One region of the Nesiotobacter zosterae genome, then DNA from elsewhere that is predicted to be linked to it. Evidence: riboswitches for the same ligand, from Rfam matches in the RefSeq annotation. Region 1 holds a riboswitch; each other region holds the start of a gene.
The links. Region 1 has a riboswitch for cobalamin ahead of nrdH (glutaredoxin-like protein NrdH). Riboswitches for the same ligand answer to the same signal wherever they lie in the genome.
Positions count from the first base shown of each region.

Region 1 (6,018 bases):
AACTGAATTTCGGCGAGCAGCTGGAAGAAGTCTCGAGCCCGCATCTTCTTCTTGCGGATCTGCGGGTTGTCCACCATCTCCCGGTACTTTTCCGTCACGGAGATTTCGGAGAATGGCACGCCGTAGACCTTCTCAACGTCGTGCGGTGAAAACAGGTACATTTCCTCGTTCTGCTTGGCGAGCTGGAAGGTGATGTCCGGAATGACGACGCCAAGGGAAAGGGTCTTGATGCGGACCTTTTCATCCGCATTCTCACGCTTGGTGTCGAGGAAACTCAAAATATCCGGGTGGTGGGCGTTGAGGTACACTGCTCCGGCACCTTGACGGGCCCCCAGCTGATTGGCGTAGCTGAAGCTGTCTTCCAGAAGCTTCATCACTGGCACAACGCCGGACGACTGGTTCTCAACGCCTTTGATTGGCGCGCCTGCCTCGCGCAGGTTGGTCAGCATCAAGGCCACGCCACCGCCGCGCTTGGAAAGCTGCAGGGCGGAGTTTATGGAGCGGCCAATGGATTCCATGTTGTCTTCAAGGCGAAGCAGGAAGCAGGAGATCAGTTCGCCGCGCTGCTTTTTACCCGCGTTCAGGAACGTCGGCGTCGCTGGCTGAAACCGGCTGGAGATGATCTCGTCCATCATGCGCATGGCGAGGTCTTCATCGCCGCGCGACAGTGCCAGGGCCACCATCACCACACGGTCCTCGTAGCGTTCCAGATAGCGTTTGCCATCGAACGTCTTCAGCGCATAGCTGGTGTAGAATTTAAATGCACCAAGGAACGTCGGGAACCGGAACTTGCGCTCGTAAGCCGCCACAAAAATGGACTTCACGAACGCCGGATCGTACTGGTCCAGGACCTCAGCTTCGTAGTAGTTCTCGCGCACCAGATAGGAGAGTTTCTCCTCCAGAGAATGGAAGAAAACCGTGTTCTGGTTCACGTGTTCCAGGAAATACTGACGTGCCGCCTGACGATCCGCTTCAAACTGGATCTTCCCCTCCGTATCATAGAGGTTCAGCATGGCGTTCAGCGCGTGGTAGTCCAGCCCTTGTTGGGCGACTACTGACTTATCGAGAGTTGTTGCTTCCAAAATAAATCTAGTCCCTGACGTACCCGCGCGATGTCACTGTCGGTGCCTGCAAGTTCAAACTTGTAAAGGCATGGGCAGTTACATTTGGCGGCGATAATTGTGCCTGCGTAGGCAAAAAAGGCCCCAAAATTTCGATTGCCAGAGGCGATTACGCCTCGAAGCAGAGTTCGGTTTGCCGCATCGTTGAGGAAACGGATCACCTGTTTGTGGACGGCACCGCGCCCCTCACCATCCGCGTAGGTGGGGGTAATCAGAACAAATGGCTGAGTTGCCTTCAGCATTGGTTCGGACGCGCGCGGCGGAATGCGCTCGGCCGGCAAGCCGAGGCGCTCGACAAAGCGGTGGGTATTTCCTGATGGGCTTGAGAAGTAGACGAGCCCGCTCACCAACTCAGGCGAGGCCGCCGATTTTGTCTGGACGGAAGCCAGCCCAGTGCTGGTCTCCTGCAACAACGACAGGAACCTGTCGGTAACCCATCGCTTCCACTTCAGCCAGAGCATCGTTGTCCTGTGTGAGGTCAATCACATCATAGGCAATACCAGCGCTATCCAGTGCGCGGGTTGTTGCGGTGCACTGCACACATGCAGGCTTGGAGTATACGGTAATGCTCATGCTTTCGTCCCCGTAGCATTGGGGGAGGCGCAGATACGCATGGCCGAGCAACGCACCCTCGCGGCTCGTGCACGAAACGCATCCCGGACCCTCCGCCCGTGGTCGTCAGTTGGTGTCTTTTGGCAGGTCTCCTGACTTCACAGCTCAAGCGCCATCCGCCCGCCTTCCCGAAGTGAACTCACTACAGTGGCAAATTGGGCGAAAAGCTCGCCGCTTACAGTTGCGGGGGCAGTGCCGGAGTTGCACCGGCTTCCCTCTTAGCTTCCGATTGAATCGCAAGACCAAAGACACTGCATATTGTGCTTGGTGCGCGCGAATGGTCAACATGCTGTATGGGTATACCCACATGCCAATTTTGTGGAATTCTAATTTGCAAGAAGAGTGGGCTATTTACACTCAGTGCAAACTGGAGGGTCGCTCCTGCGGGCACAGGCAGTGGCGCCGGGTCGCCAATTTGGTTAGCCCTTGGTTTTGTTGGGCTGCTGCCTCAGCAGCTCACGAATCTGCGGGGCTGACGCACCCTGTGCCTGAAGCATCGCAATTGTTCTGAGCCTTGCTCCCGCATGTTTGAAAAACATTTTGAAGCTTGGACAAAAGTAGTTCAGAGCATAACCACCGTCTCTGTCAGGCATGAAACGATGCTTGGGGCATCCCCCGTTACACGCCGAGACGAAAGAGCAGATTCGGCAATCAGTGGGCAACCCGGTTTGCTTGTTCTCCCCAAATCTGACTTGTGGTGCGCTGGTCGCCAGAGCGTCCAGCGGTGTTTCAAGAATGTTGCCCAACAGGTGCGTCGGGTAGACGAAGTGATCGCAGGAATAGAGGTCGCCGTTGTGTTCCATGGCCAGTGCCTGGCCGCAGGTGGGAGCAAACGTGCAAAGCCATGAAGGCATACCAACCATCGTACCCATGTGTACGTCGAACATCTGAACGGAAACCTCACCAATGTCGTTGGTGGCCCAGTCATCAAAGATGGCACACAGGAAGCGGCCATAAGCCTTTGGTGAGGCACTCCATTTTGCCAGGTTCTTCGCTGTTCTGTGGCTTGGAAGGGCAAGCGATGCCACTTCTTCAACGGCAGGGATGAACTGCAAGTGACGAAACCCTGCATCTTTCAAGAAGCGATAAACTTCCCGTGGGCGTCGCACATTGCCTTGGTGTACCACGGTCAGTGCGTTAACCGCCACTTCATGGCGGGCAAGGCGTTCTGCCGCCTCCATGACGCGCTTGAAGCTGGGGCGTTTGGCGCGGTCAACGCGGTAGGCGTCATGGATGGGCTCTGGTCCATCAATGCTGAGACCAATCAGGAAGCGGTGCTCGCCAAAGAATCGAGCCCAGTCATCATCCAGAAGCGTGCCATTGGTTTGAAATGCATTCTGAATAGTTACGTGGTCCGGCGCGTAGCGCATCTGCAACGCCACTACCTTTCGATAGAAAGCCAATCCTGAAAGAGCAGGCTCGCCACCTTGCCAGTTGAACCAGATCTCACGGAGACCGAGCTCAGCTTGTGATGCAATGAAGCCCGAGACATAGTGCTCCAACACCCCGTCGCTCATGGCGAAACGCTTGCTATCCGCGTAAAGCTCGTTCTTCTCGAGGTAAAAACAGTAGCCACAGTTGAGGTTGCACTGCGGGCCATTGGGTTTTGTCATCACCTGAAATGGCCAGCGGTGCTGAGTTAAACTGTTTTGCTTTGAGTGCATCATACAGGTGCGAGGCACACCGTCTGCGCCAGTTCCTCAACGCGCGCCACCTCCGGCAAGCGCGGTCCTACCTCGCCGAGTGCGCCGAGTGAGAAGCCCGTTGAGATCCGTGCCATCTCTCTGAGGTCGAAGCCGCGCACATGGGCGTGCACAAGGCCAGCTACCATGGCATCCCCAGCCCCCACCGTACTGGCGACATAGGGCGCAGCCGCAATGGCATGCACTGCCCCTTCCTCACTCACAAAAACGGCACCGTCGCCGCCCATTGAAATGACGGCAAGACCAATGCCTTCCTGCACCAACTCACGCCCCCCAGCGGCGACTTCCACTGATGTCTCTAACCTTCCGCCGAGGATGTAACGCAGCTCCTCCACGTTGGGTTTGACGACGTAAGGTTTTGCAGACAAGGCAACCCGCAAAGGCAAACCGCTTGTGTCTACCACCGTTTTGCAGCCGGCCATTCTGGCCCATTTGATAAAGCGCAGATAGCTGTCTTCCGGCAAGCCTTTGGGCAAGCTGCCAGCAAGCACCAACCAATCAAGCCCTTCTGCTGCAGAGACAATGAGTTGTCGTTCCACTGCTTCAAGGTCTGCTGCCGTCGCCGCCGGGCCCGGGAAGTTCAGGTCGGTAATTCGGTTGGTGTCGTGATCGACGATTTTGATGTTTGTGCGCGTTGCGCCGCTAACACGACTGAAATCGTCGACGATGCCTAACTCGCTAAAATGACGCGTGAAAAGCTTGTCGTTGTCCTCTCCCAATAGGCCGAGAACGGTCACCTTGTGCTTGTAGTGCGCCAGAAAGGAGGCGACGTTCACGCCTTTGCCACCGGCATCCGTTCGGGAGCTGATGGCACGATTGACCGTATCAAGTGAAAAGCCGGGGGCCAGGACGGTCTGGTCAACAGCCGGGTTCAGTGTGACTGTTGCAATGCGGGGAGCTGGGCTCATGTTGTGCGTCCTCTGGGAGTTACCTTTGGGCATATTCTAGGCAAAACACTCGCAGTTTCACCTGCGGAGCTTTGCGGACCATAACCGAAGCATCAAAGCGGCGGTCCCCAGCCATTTTTAACCATGGCGCGTTTTCGGGGTGCGGGCGATGCAAAATGGCAGATACACTTGTCTCAGTATCCTTAAATTAGTCAGAGTAGAAACATGAGCCGCATTCTGAAGTTGTTTTTCATTACTCTCGTTTGCGCAATTGGCTGGCCAGCTTTTTCTAACGCTAGTCAGCTACAGCTTTCGGGTGATGAGCGCTGGTTGGTATTGGCGGCGCGGGAAGACCGGCAAGACGCTATAATGGAAGCACGGGAAAGCAGCTATTTTCTGCCTAGAACCTTTGTGGTGCGCGCAAAAAACGGCTGGTATGCCATTCTCTCAGGGCCTGTTCAGGCGCAGACTATGGAGCAAATTCGCAAAGCTGACTACGCCAACGCTGTGCCTGAAGATGCGTACCTTTCCAAAGGAAGCAATTATCGTGAGTTGATTTGGTCCTCGCCTGAGATGGTGCGTGTGGAGCTTGATGGTAACGCCAGGGCCTCAGCCCAACTTGAAAACCTGAAGGTGGAGGTGGTTCGAAAAAATGCGGAAGGCAACCCGAGCGACGGGGAAGACTTCGTTGAAACCTTCCTCGATATCACGCTCCATGACGCAAACGGGGCGCCACTTTATGCGCTAAAAACGGATACGGATGTTTATTCGTCCTTCGGTAACTCATTGGAAATGCTGAGAATACTGCCAGACACGCCCTATCCTCAGGTGATTGTGCGCCGCTACACCGGCGGGGCACACTGCTGTATCGACATGTCCATTCTGACCACGGACGAGGAGAACAACTGGGTGACCGTGCGCGCCGGGACCTTTGACGCTGGCGCTAACTATCGGGTTTTTGATCTTGACGGCGATGGGACGCTGGAGCTCCTGACTGTCGACCAGAGTTTCCTCTACTTGTTCGCCCCTTATGCTGGGAGTCTTGCGCCGCTGGAGATACAGCGCCTTGAAGGTACAAGGATCGTCAACGTAAGTGCCGATCCTGCATATCGTAGTGAATTTGTCAGCGAGCTCAATAGCTTGGAAGAATATGCTGCTCAGCGTGCAGACCTCTGGAATGCAAACGGCTTTTTAGCAGCCTGGGCGGCGGTGAAGACCCGCCTCGGTGACTTTATCCCCGCTCTGGCCCGTGTGACCGAAAGCCATGGTCCTTCCGATGGCTTTGGTGTTCGTGTCTGCCCAGATGGAAGCAACATTGAAAACTGCTCCTATGAACAATCCGTCGTTCTGCCATTCCCCGCAGGTCTCACCGTGCATCTGGTGCAACAAGGTTATCTTGCATCCGGCGCTGACGAGAACGCACAGTAACGCAATAAAAAACGCGGCTTCAAATGAAGCCGCGTCCTTTTAGTCTTGTAATATCAGCGTCTTAACTGCGAAGCGCGCCGCCGGTGGATTTCGCAACTGCCTGTACGATCTTTGCAGAGACAGCCTCGATATCCTCATCGGTGAGGGTCTTCTTGGTTGGCTGCAGCATCACGTCAATGGCGAGCGAACGCTGGCCTTCCGGAACGCCTTGGCCTTCGTAGATATCGAAGAGCGTCACATCAACGATCAGCGCCTTGTCTGCACCGC
Region 1 is NZ_JAWXVZ010000001.1:383,601-389,618, forward strand. It holds gene nrdE (class 1b ribonucleoside-diphosphate reductase subunit alpha) at 1-1,082, opposite strand, end outside; gene nrdI (class Ib ribonucleoside-diphosphate reductase assembly flavoprotein NrdI) at 1,052-1,468, opposite strand; gene nrdH (glutaredoxin-like protein NrdH) at 1,473-1,694, opposite strand; cobalamin riboswitch at 1,799-1,994, opposite strand; gene Q3Y58_RS01855 (anaerobic sulfatase maturase) at 2,153-3,346, opposite strand; gene pfkB (1-phosphofructokinase) at 3,397-4,344, opposite strand; gene Q3Y58_RS01865 (hypothetical protein) at 4,549-5,751, shown strand; gene pheT (phenylalanine--tRNA ligase subunit beta) at 5,813-6,018, opposite strand, start outside.

Region 2 (6,018 bases), 380 kb from region 1:
CCAGCTCCGCCAACTCGGAGTCTATTCCCATCAGGCTTTCACGCGCCGTGCTTTGTTGGCGGCGAATATCCGCCATTTCACGCTGCAGCCGCAACAGGTCGGTGCGCGGCGCAATCTTTCGCGCCACCAATGGTTCCATCATCTCCATTTCGGCCTTGGCAATATCGAGACTCTCTTCGAGACCAGCAATGTTGGCTTCGATCTCAAGCCGTTCACTGCGGTTACGTTGTTGCCGCTGGTCGATGGTTTCCAGCTGGCGTTCCAGGTTCAGTCGTTTGCTTCGAAACAACCGAAGCTCGTTCTCGCAAACCTGTTTGGCAATCTCTGTTATGTCATCAGGACACTGGAAATTCTCTTCATCAGCAGCCCCGGAGACCTCCAGCCTCAATCGGGCGATTTGGGCCCGCAGCGCACGACTGCGTGCTGTCAACTCACCCAGAGCCGCAGAGTTGGTCGTATCGTCAAGGCGGAAAAGGAGATCGCCCTTGCTGACGCTTTGTCCAATCTCGACAAAGATCTCCTGAACGTTCCCAGTTTCAGAGGCTTGAATCACTTGAGTTCGGCCCGCAGGGATGACAGTTCCCTCGCCTCGGGCCACTTCTTCGAGCCGGGCGTACGCGCTCCAAGTGCCCCCAACAACAAGCAGGGCGATGATGAGGAATATGATGGCATTGGCCATTCGTGGTGGTTTGTCGTGGCGGTCGTTTTCAAGGACAATCATGGGTCCCGCTTCTTGTTAATTTATTGATGACCCAACGTAATAAAGATTAGTTTCCATGTCATTGGCAACAACAACAAAATTGTATCATGCTTTAGTGAGGTGCCACTGCTGCTGTTGGAAATTGCTTCTGCGAGTTCGGTTCTCCCTTCTTCCCTGTTGCTCAGGCTGGCCAGAACACTCGAACCCTCAAAATGCTACTAATAAATATTGACAATGAAGCCGTATTCCGGTCTTTTTGCCGCCGCAATCGGTTTCAGTGGCACGCCGCTGAATGAAAAGGGAACGCGGTGCCGAAACTCTGTTTCGAAGTCCGCGACTGCCCCCGCAACTGTAAACGACGAGCTTGGTTCCATCAAAAGCCACTGAGCCGAAGCGCTTGGGAAGGCGGAGCACATAGCGACGACCCGTAAGTCAGGAGACCTGCCGTTTGCCGTCACTCACCCTTTACGCGGGGCGCGTTGAGGGGCGGTCCTTCCGTTCAAGTGACAGTCTCACCGCAGGCGCCTGAACGGAAATGCTCTGAGTTAAATTCGTTTCAGCCACCTGCACACTTTTCTCATCACGGCGCCGTTCGGGCCGTGTCTGGTGGATCTGTTACCGATGAAGAAGTCCAGTCTCATTCTGGCAAGCGTATCTTTTGCACTCGCTGCCACACCATCCCTCGCTCAAGCACTTGCTGAAGAGCAAGCAATTGTGCTGGATGAAATTACCGTTTCTGCAAACCGCACGCCCACAGAGGCGGCGAAAACCGGTTCCACCGTTCTGGTGGTAACCTCTGAGGAACTCGAGCGCGAAGGCGACACCTTCGTTCAAGATTACCTCGCGCGCCTCCCCGGCATTACCGTGAGCCAGAATGGCCCGGCGGGAACGGCCAGCACCCTTCGAATTCGTGGCCTTGGTAACAAGTATCTTCAGGTGCGCATCGACGGCATCAACATTTCAGATCCAACTGGGACACAGGTAGCGGCCCGCCTCACCGATCTGCTGACCGCTGACATCGAACGCATCGAGGTTCTGAAAGGCTCTCAAAGCGCCCTTTATGGTGGACAGGCTGTTGGCGGCGTCATTGATATTCGCACCAAAAGGGCGAAAGCGGGTGAGGTGAACCACCGCGCTTCGGTGGAAGGCGGTAGCTATGGGACCTTCAACGGCGCCTATGGCATCAGTGCAGGCTTTGATCGAGGGCAGATTTCCCTGAACGCTCAGCATCTTCGTTCGGATGGGTTCTCTGCATTGGACGAAAATGAGAACCCGGGCGCAGATGATGATGGGTATAGAAACACCACTTTATCTGGTCGTGCTGACTACGATCTGACCGATGCACTGGCAGTCTACAGCGCCGTTCGCTACTACAACGCCCGCAACGAATACGATGGATTTGGTGCTCCAAGCGCACAAAATCATGAGGATTCAGAGTATCGGGCTGGATTGGTCGGCACCAAGCTATCGTTGATTGATGATCGTTTCATCAGTGACTTGTCGTTTCAGATAAGTCGCATTGATCGTGAGATCCATAGCGACAATCCCGGTACATATCGAGGGGATCGGCAGGCTGTAGAGTATCTTGGTTCCTACGAGTTAAATGATACCGTTTCTGTCGTGTTCGGTGGCGATTGGGCTAATGAGGAAGTTGATCTGTCCAGCGGGTTGAATGAAGACACCCAAATCTGGGGCGGTTTTGCTCAGCTCAACCTTGATCTGTTTGATCGTCTGGCGCTTACTGGCAGTGTCCGCCGAGATGACCACTCGCAGTTTGGTGAACAGTGGACATGGCGAAGTTCAGCGGCCTTCGAGGTCGATGCCGCAACAACCCTTCGGTCCAGTATCGGCACAGGGTTTCGAGCCCCATCAAACTACGAGCTCTATCATCCGACCTACGGGAACGCTCAACTCGAACCTGAAACAAGCTTGAGCTTTGACGTAGGCGTAGACCGAGTGTGGTTCGATGGACGATTGCTTACCTCAGCGACCTATTTTTACATCCAGAGAGAAGACCTGATCGACTATTCTTTCGCGACGAGTGGCTATGTGCAGGTAGATGGCACCAGCAAGAACCAAGGCGTTGAGCTTTCTGCTGAATATGCGGTCAATGAAAGGCTGGCTCTGTCAACGGCGTATACCTATACGGATTCGGAAGATCCCGATGGAGCGAGACTGGTGCGTGTGCCTCTTCACGACTTGAGTTTGGGCTTGGTCTACCAGCCAAATGACAATTGGACCGTATCCATGAATGGCAATTATGTCGCGGACACAATTGATAGCCAGTGGCCAGGAACTACGGAACTGGACGACTACTTCCTTCTCAATGGCAAGGTGTCCTATGCGTTTGATGAAGGTCCTGAGTTGTATCTGCGGGCTGAGAATATCCTTGATCAGGAGTACCAGACTGCGAACGGTTATGGCACTGCTGGGTTTTCAGTGTATGCCGGCGTAAAGGCACAATTCTAATAGGTGCGGCCCTGCTTTGAGGAGCAGGGCCATTCTTTGAGGGCATATGGTGGCACGACAATCAAGCTGGATCGGAGCATTAGGCCTCATAGGCCTGTGTGCCGCATGCATGCCCTGGAGCGCTTCGAACGCTGCTGAGAACAACCCGCCACAGAGTATTGTCTCAATGAACCTGTGCACCGACCAACTGCTCATGCTGGTGGCCGCACCAGAACAAGTCCGGGCCCTTTCTCATCTGGCAAGTGATGATACGCTGGCTGTCATGAATGAGGAGGCGGCAAAGTACCCAGTCAACCACGGACGTGCCGAAGAGATCTATTTGATGAAGCCGGACCTGATCCTTGCGGGCACTTTCACGCGCCATACGAGCATCAACCTTCTACGAGAATTGGGCATCCGCGTAGAGCAGTTCTCTCCAGTACGTTCGCTCAATGAAATCCCGGCAAACCTGCGCAAGCTCGGTGCCATCATTGGCCGTGAAGAAGCCGCAGAACGACTGGTCGAGGCCTTTGAGAATGAACTTGCGCTGGCTAAGGAAAGTGCGCGCACTAACAAGGTCCCCGCAGCTGTTTATTACGCGAACAGTTACACATCAGGCGATCGGACGCTCATGAACGAGGTTATGAGCGCCGCGGGGCTTGAGAACATCGCCAAACGCTTGAATCTTTCCGGCACGAAAGGCCTGCCTTTGGAGCTTCTCGTAATGGAAGCGCCGGAGGTATTGATAACGGCCCGCGAAATGGTGCATCCACCCGCCCTTGCCCATGAGGTTTTACGGCATCCGGCCCTCTACAACACCATTCACAGTCAGGGCGAGGTTGCTATCGACAGCAAGTACACAATTTGCGGTTTGCCGTTTGTCAATGTGGCCGTAGAAATGCTCCGTATCGCTGGTGACAGGGTTGCCCGCACTCCAGAGGAAAAACAGCAATGAACCTGCGCATCCCCTACGCTCTGTTGGTGGCGTTGCTTGGCCTCGCTGTTCTCTGTGCATTTGTGGGGTCCCTATCGGTTGGTCCAGCTCAGATTCCTTTCACGGAGGGGATTGCAGCTCTCTTCGCCGATGATGGCAATCCAGTTGCCGTTGTCATGCAAGACATCCGCTTACCTCGCGCGGTGCTCGCCGTATTGATCGGTATCTCTCTCGGGCTTTCGGGGGCTGTGCTGCAAGGCTACCTGCGCAATCCGCTGGCAGAACCGGGCCTCATAGGCGTCAGTTCGACAGCTAGTTTAGGCGCGGTGATCGCGATCTATACCGGCCTTTCAGTCGCGTTTCCGTTGGCGCTGCCTCTTATGGCGCTCATGGGAGCGGCCATTGCAGGCGCGCTTCTCAATGGTTTGGCTGGGCAGCGGGGGCATACGTTGACGCTGATACTGGCGGGGGTGGCCATTTCGAGCATTGCAACGGCGCTCACTTCGCTTGCTCTCAATCTGTCTCCTAATCCTTTTGCGGCAATGGAAATTGTGTTCTGGATGCTTGGGTCACTGGAAGACCGCTCCATGCAGCATGTCTGGCTGGCACTGCCGCTAATGGTCGTGGGATGGATCATGATGCTGTCATTAGGCCGCGCGCTTGATGCGCTGACCATCGGTGAAGAAGCGGCGATGACTTTGGGTGTAAACCTGAAACGCCTCAGCTTCATTGCGATCATTGGCACGGCGGCCAGCGTTGGGGCGGCAACAGCAGTTGCTGGTGCTATCGGTTTTGTTGGTTTGGTGGTGCCGCACCTCATGCGGGGCTTGGTTGGTCATCAGCCGTCTAAGCTCTTGCTGCCTAGTGCGCTTGGCGGGGCCATTATGCTGACTGTGGCTGACATTGGCGTGCGGATCATCACACCGCAAAGCGGCCTGAAACTTGGCGTGCTCACTGCGTTGGTCGGGGCGCCCTTCTTTCTCTGGCTCATTTTAGCGAAGCGAAGGAGCATGCTATGACCTTGCTGAGCGTTAATGACCTAAGTGTCCAACGGGGAAATCGTACCACTTTAAACAAGGTTTCGTTTTCTGCTGAAGGGGGCGAGCTGATCGGTATTGTTGGCCCCAATGGTTCGGGAAAATCCACTCTACTGAAGGCAATTCTTGGCCTTTTGCCGCATTCCGGCATGGCAATGGTTGAAGGCAAGCATGTCAGCGCGTTCAGTCTCAATGAACGTGCGCGCCGAATGGCTTATCTGCCGCAGAATCGAGAAGTGGCATGGGGTGTCACGGTAAAGGATCTTGTGGCCTTGGGGCGTGCGCCCTACTCTCAGGCGTTTGGCGCGTCGAATGCTGCTGAAATGATAAAGGTTGAAGCCGCGTTACGTTCAATGGAAGTCACGCACCTGCGCGAAAGTTCTGCGACGCAAATTTCGGGCGGAGAGCTGGCTCGTGTACTGACTGCGCGGGCACTGGCGCAGGAAACACCGCTCCTTTTTGCTGATGAGCCGAATGCGGGCCTTGATCCGGCTCATCAAATTCACTTGATGAGCATTTTGCAACGCGTTGCCAGCGAAGGGCAAACCATCCTCGTGTCACTTCACGATCTCAACCTGGCTGCGCGTTGGTGCTCTCGTCTTCTGGTAATTTCGGAAGGCACCCTTGTCGCAGACGGGGCCCCTCAGGAAACCCTTGGCGAACAGGTGCTTCGAGATGTGTTTGGGATTGAAGCATTTCGAGGAGAAGATGCGCAAGGCACAGTGATTGTGCCTGTGCGCCGCGTTACCTAGGACTGAAGCGGGGCTTGTTCAGCACAGGTTTTGCAAAGACCGCGCAGCTCGATGGTTGTCTTCTTCAAGCGGAACCCATCATCCCTCGCCCATGCAACGAGTTCCTCGGAAATGCGGTCCTGAGAAAACTCCTGCACAGAGCCGCAT
Region 2 is NZ_JAWXVZ010000001.1:5,981-11,998, forward strand. It holds gene Q3Y58_RS00025 (HlyD family type I secretion periplasmic adaptor subunit) at 1-721, opposite strand, end outside; cobalamin riboswitch at 953-1,163, shown strand; gene Q3Y58_RS00030 (TonB-dependent receptor plug domain-containing protein) at 1,322-3,169, shown strand; gene Q3Y58_RS00035 (ABC transporter substrate-binding protein) at 3,336-4,103, shown strand; gene Q3Y58_RS00040 (FecCD family ABC transporter permease) at 4,100-5,101, shown strand; gene Q3Y58_RS00045 (ABC transporter ATP-binding protein) at 5,098-5,871, shown strand; gene Q3Y58_RS00050 (Fur family transcriptional regulator) at 5,868-6,018, opposite strand, start outside.
Region 2: it holds a riboswitch for cobalamin, as region 1 does, so the genes downstream of both, Q3Y58_RS00030 (TonB-dependent receptor plug domain-containing protein) here and nrdH (glutaredoxin-like protein NrdH) in region 1, are expected to answer to the same signal.

Region 3 (6,018 bases), on a different contig from region 1:
CTACCTTGCGTTCCATCCATTTAGGGACGGGCAGTTCCTTAGAGCGCAGGAATTCCGGGTTGAACAGCTTTGACTGATATCGGGTGCCGTAGTCACACAAAATGGTGACAATGGTTTTACCGGGTCCCATTTCTTTTGCCAGTCGAATGGCTCCTGCGACATTGATGCCGGATGAGCCCCCAAGACACAGACCTTCATGCTCGAGAAGGTCAAATACGATCTCAAGTGCTTCTGCATCAGGGATCTGGAAGGGGATATCTACGGGTGCATTTTCCAGATTGGCGGTAATACGCCCCTGACCAATCCCCTCAGTGATGGAAGAGCCCTCGGACTTGAGTTCGCCATTCTTGTAGTAGTTGTAGATCGCCGCTCCCATGGGATCGGCAAGACCAATGGTGATGTCCTTGTTCTTGTCTTTGAGGCCTCTGCCTACGCCTGACAACGTGCCGCCTGTGCCAACGGCACAAATGAAACCGTCAATCTTTCCATCGGTTTGCGCGTAGATCTCTGGGGCGGTCGTAACAATATGGCCGTCTCGGTTGGCGGTGTTGTCAAACTGGTTGGCCCAGATCGCGCCATTGGGTTCTGTCTTGGCCAGTTCCTCTGCGATCCGGCCTGAAACCTTGATGTAGTTGTTGGGATTGCGATAGGGCACCGCAGGCACCTCGATGAGCTGTGCCCCTGCCAGGCGCAGCATATCTTTCTTTTCCTGGCTCTGTGTTTCGGGAATAACAATGACGGTGCGAAAACCGAGCGCGTTGCCCACAAGGGTCAGGCCAATGCCGGTGTTTCCGGCGGTGCCTTCCACGATCACACCGCCCGGTCTCAATCTTCCGGAGTTAATTGCATCTTGAATGATGAAGAGGGCAGCGCGGTCCTTCACCGATTGTCCCGGGTTCATGAACTCTGCTTTTCCGTAGATATCGCAACCTGTTAGCTCGGATGCCTTGCGGAGTTTGATCAGGGGAGTGTTTCCAATGGCGTCAATCACTGAGCTTCGGGCGGTCATGAAAAGCCTCGTTTTACTGGCAATGGCTATAGAACTTTACTCAGAAGCTAAGGGTTTGTGCGATCAGGAACAAGCTACGCCCTGTCAAGATTAGAGTGATCTTGGAAATTTGAACTAATGAGGGTCTGGTTTTTAGGATCAAAATCTCTGGGAAAACAAAAAGAACCCCTGCGGCGAAACAGGGGTTCTATTGAGGAGAGGTCCGGTCTGTTGTTTTTATTAGTTGACCAGTGAGACTAGGGCCTTGCTCACTGTCTCTCCAATTTCACCCGCACGCACCATGAAGGACTGACGATGGATCGGGTGTGGGGCCTTTTCCTGAACGAATTCGACCTGAACGTTGGTTTGCGTCGTTTCATGCGTTTTTTGCGTTACAACGACTTTTTCTGCGTTCGTTTGCAGGCGGGCTTGGTCTTTCGCTACAGTCGGGGCAGTCTTTGCGAGTGGAACCTCAACCTGCATGACAGTTACAACAAGTGCACGGCCATCGGGGAGCAGGTGTGTTTCATTTTCGTTGATCCGGGAATCGTACACGACCTCACCATGGTCATCGATTAACTCGACCCAGATTTGCTTTTCGTTATTAAGCTCCACTTCGCCGACCCAGATGGACAGTTCACTGTCCAGTGGGTCGTCGCTTCCACTGCCGGGGGCGGGGGCAAGGGTTACATCGAGGTAATCCTCCGGCATGGAATAGGTAACGGCGCGATCAGCCTTTGCGGCTTTGTTTGTTATGGTGGTGGCACTCGACGCCGAGGTGTATGCGGCTCCCAATCCCACTCCTGCCACCAGGAGAAAGGCGAGTGCGGCGGTACTCACAAAGCGCTTGGCTTTGATTGGGATCTGGTAGTTCAGATGGGTATTCAACACGTGACCCTCCGCAATTCTTATTTTTAACCGCTAAATTACCGCGGCTTTGCGTTAGGAGAAGCCTAAACAAGTCAGGAATGAAGGCTATAAGACCACGATTGTATAAATATCCCGTTTCGCGCTAGCGTTACTAAACGGTAACCGACGCAATTCTTAACAAATACCTAACGAAATGGATTTATTGCGGAAATTAGCCCGTAATTTCACGTTGTTGATTGTTTGGGATAACGGGGAAAGGCACCTCACGAAAACGTGATCGGCCAAAAACAGTCACAAATTTGTCTGCTGGGTCAAAAAAGTGGCTCCCCGGGCCGGATTCGAACCAGCGACCAAGCGGTTAACAGCCGCTTGCTCTACCACTGAGCTACCGGGGATTACCCAATCATTCTAGCGAATGATTATCTCCATCAAGGAGAGATGCAAACGGGGGAGTGGCTCCCCGGGCCGGATTCGAACCAGCGACCAAGCGGTTAACAGCCGCTTGCTCTACCACTGAGCTACCGGGGATCATTGCGCCTTGTGAGCGCGCCGTCGCCGTTTGCGTGAGGGGGTTTGTATAAAAGCCGGTTCGATTTGCCAAGCCCGTTTTTGCAAAAAATCGGGAGTTTGTGGACAGAACCAACACTTTTGTTGTGAGCGCAGGAAAGGGGCGTTCGAAAAGGGCAGAAAACCGCCATTTGCCAGCGCTGTGAATTATTTAGGTTGTCAAGAGATTGATTGACAAGCGGCATTTGCGCAGTGCTACTTAGTCCCTATCAAAGGCTTCCAGTTCTGTTGTGCGGTTGAGCGGCATTAAGCTCTGCGCGCCTCAGATGAAACGGGAATGCGGCATCACGGGTTAATTACCGTTAACTGACGTGTTGGTGAGCCGCAGCTGCCCCCGCAACTGTGAGCGATTTGGGTTCTTCACCATGTCACTGGCCTTTCGGGCTGGGAAGACGAAGCAACCCCATAAGTCGCGAGCCAGGAGACCGGCTGGAGCTTCCATATCTCTTAACTGCTGTCGGGTGGACGGCAAGGAGCGCCAGACGATGATGTATTGCCGGTCGGGGCTTTGCCCTCGCGCCTTCGCGAATGCTTATATGGCCCTTTATAGAAAGGGCAGCTGATGAGCGATCTGAAAGTTTCTGAAGCTACGACAACCACGCGGCCGCGACACCTGCTGGTAACTGGCGGGGCGCGCTCTGGCAAAAGCAGCTTTGCTGAAAGCTTGATCGAGCGATCGGGGCTGAGCAAGGTCTACATTGCCACGGGACAGGCGTTTGATGCCGAGATGCGCCAGCGTATTGAGCGGCATCAACGCGATCGGGGTGATGGGTGGACCACCATTGAAGAACCAATTGCCTTGAGTGATGTGTTGCTTCGTGAAGCGCGGCCTGATCGGGCGGTGCTGGTGGACTGCCTGACGCTGTGGCTCTCCAATCTCATGCTGGAAGATCGGGACACCAGCGATGCGGCGGCCCAGCTTGGCGCCAGCCTTGGCTTCCTGCGCGGGCCAGTGGTGTTTGTGACCAACGAAGTGGGGCAGGGTATTGTTCCCGAAAATCCGTTGGCGCGGCGCTTTCGCGATGAAGCCGGACGCCTCAATCAGCACATGGCCAGTCTATGTGACCGGGTGGTGCTTGTTGCTGCCGGACAGCCTGTTCAGATCAAACCTTCCTTGCATCCGGAGATCCGTCTGTGACCTATTCCTTTTCTGCTGCCCAACCAAAGATCCCTGCCGTCATTGTGACCGGGTTTCTTGGGGCAGGCAAAACCACCCTCGTGCGCAACCTCTTACAGAATGCCGAGAACATGCGCATTGCGCTGATCGTCAATGAGTTTGGCGAAATGGGATTTGACGGGTCACTTGTAAATGGCTGCGCTGACCCGGACTGCAGCGCCGACGAAGTGGTGGAGCTGGCCAATGGCTGCATTTGCTGCACGGTGGCAGACGACTTTTTGCCAACCATGGAAATGCTCCTGAAGCGTGATCCTGCGCCGGATGCCATCCTAATTGAAACCTCTGGTCTTGCTCTGCCGCAACCATTGGTGCGGGCGTTCAACTGGCCAACGGTGAAGCCAGCGGTGAGCGTGGATGGTGTGGTGACCGTAGTTGATGCTGCGGCTCTTGCTGAAGGGCGCGTTGTGGGAGACGAGGCGGCATTGGATGCCCAGCGCAACGCGGACGAGTCTTTGGACCATGAAAGCCCTGTTGAAGAGCTTTTTGAAGATCAGCTGAAATGCGCGGACCTTGTGGTGATCAACAAGGCGGATCTTGTTGATGAAGACGTGCTTGCCCGTATCAAGGAAAAACTGGGCCAGCGTTTGCGGCCTGCCGTCGAGATGGTGGCAGCGGAAAAGGGAAAGCTGTCTTTGCAAGTGCTGCTGGGCCGGAATGCGCAGGCCGAAGACAACATGGAAGGCCGACAGGCGCATCATGAAACCCACCACCATCATCAGGATGATGATCACGACCACGAACATGACCACGATCATCATCACCATGACCACAGTCACGATGACTTTGTGAGCCATGTGGTGCGCGCGCCGACCTATGGCTCTCTCGGTTCAATTGAACAGAGCGTGGCCAAAGCCATGGCGGTGAAAGGTGTGCTGCGCATCAAAGGCTCGGTTACGGTGGATGGCAAAAAGGCTCCTGCCATGGTGCAGGCGGTCGGCCCTCGTGTTGAGGCATGGTTTGCTGCGGGCACTGAAGGGGCGGGACAGTTGGTTGTCATCGGCCTTGCCGGCTTCGATCAAGCGGCTGTTCTGGAGGCTCTTGGCGCGCAGGAACTGGTCTAACCCATGCATATTCTTGCAGGTCAAGCGCGTGGGATAGACGAGCAGAACGAAGCGGTGGATCTGGAACAGGACCCCGCTGACATTCTGTTTCTTTCCGCGGCGGACACGGAGCTGGCACTGATGACTAGTGCCGTGCAGCAGTGCGCGCCTTGCTACAGTGTGCGGGCGGCCAGTTTTCTGGCGCTTACCCACCCCTATTCGGTGGATCTTTACTGTGAGCGGACTGTTCAGGGTTCAAGGCTTGTGGTGTTGCGCCTGCTGGGCGGGGCGCATTATTGGAACTATGGGCTGGAACAGCTGGAGATGCTGGCCAGACGCGGCGTGATCGACCTGGCCGTGATGCCGGGGGATGACAAGTGGGATGAGGTGCTGGCAGCCCGTTCCAGCTTGCCGGTTGGTGTTGTAAAGCGGCTTTGGCGCTACTTTGTTGAAGGTGGGCCCGCCAATGTGTCCGCAGCGCTTGAGTATGCTGCCAGCTTGAAGGGCCTAAAGCCGGGCCTTGATCCCAACATGGTTGCTGAGCCGCGTCCGCTCCCCAAGTGTGGCTATTACGCCTCTGGCATGGAGTTCCCAACTCTGCGGGAGATCACCGCGCGTTTTGATGGGGAACGACCGGTGGCCGCCTTGGTTTTCTACCGTGCGCTTTATCAAAGCGGAGCGCTGGCTCCTGTCGATGCGCTCATTTCAGCTTTGCAGGCTCAAGGGCTGAACGTGCTGCCGCTCTATGTGAGCAGCTTGAAGGATGCAGAATGCGCCGCTGTCGTGCAGCAGAGCTTTGATGCGGTGAAGCCAAGTGTTGTGCTCAACGCTACAGCGTTTGCACTGAGCAAGGCCGGTGCACAACACTTTGAGACCATTCTTGATGCGCCGGGAGCGCCTGTGCTGCAAGTGGTGTTCTCCTCTATCTCGCAAGGCAGTTGGGCTGAGAGCACGCAAGGACTGTCGCCACGGGACCTTGCCATGCATGTTGTGCTGCCAGAGGTGGATGGCCGGGTACTGACCCGTGCTGTCTCTTTTAAAGAAGATGGCGAGAAGGACGCTTTGACCCAGTGGGCGCCGGTTCGGTTTGCGCCCAAAGACGACCGAATTGCCTATGTGGCTGCGCTTGCGGCCAATTGGGCCAATCTGTCAAAGCTGCCTGAAGGCAAGCGGCGCGTGGCGCTGGTGCTCGCCAATTATCCCAATAAGGATGGTCGCTTGGCCAATGGGGTGGGGTTGGACACTCCGGCATCTTGTGCGGTGCTTCTGGCCGAGATGAAGGCGGCCGGTTATGACGTTGGGAGCGCGCCGCTCTCAAGTGCCGAGCTGATGGCGCTGCTTTCTGAAGGGCCAACCAATGCGCTGGAGGGACGCGG
Region 3 is NZ_JAWXVZ010000002.1:148,759-154,776, forward strand. It holds gene Q3Y58_RS03645 (cysteine synthase A) at 1-1,009, opposite strand, end outside; gene Q3Y58_RS03650 (hypothetical protein) at 1,229-1,879, opposite strand; tRNA gene Q3Y58_RS03655 (tRNA-Asn) at 2,179-2,253, opposite strand; tRNA gene Q3Y58_RS03660 (tRNA-Asn) at 2,312-2,386, opposite strand; cobalamin riboswitch at 2,657-2,873, shown strand; gene cobU (bifunctional adenosylcobinamide kinase/adenosylcobinamide-phosphate guanylyltransferase) at 2,988-3,563, shown strand; gene cobW (cobalamin biosynthesis protein CobW) at 3,560-4,663, shown strand; gene cobN (cobaltochelatase subunit CobN) at 4,667-6,018, shown strand, end outside.
Region 3: it holds a riboswitch for cobalamin, as region 1 does, so the genes downstream of both, cobU (bifunctional adenosylcobinamide kinase/adenosylcobinamide-phosphate guanylyltransferase) here and nrdH (glutaredoxin-like protein NrdH) in region 1, are expected to answer to the same signal.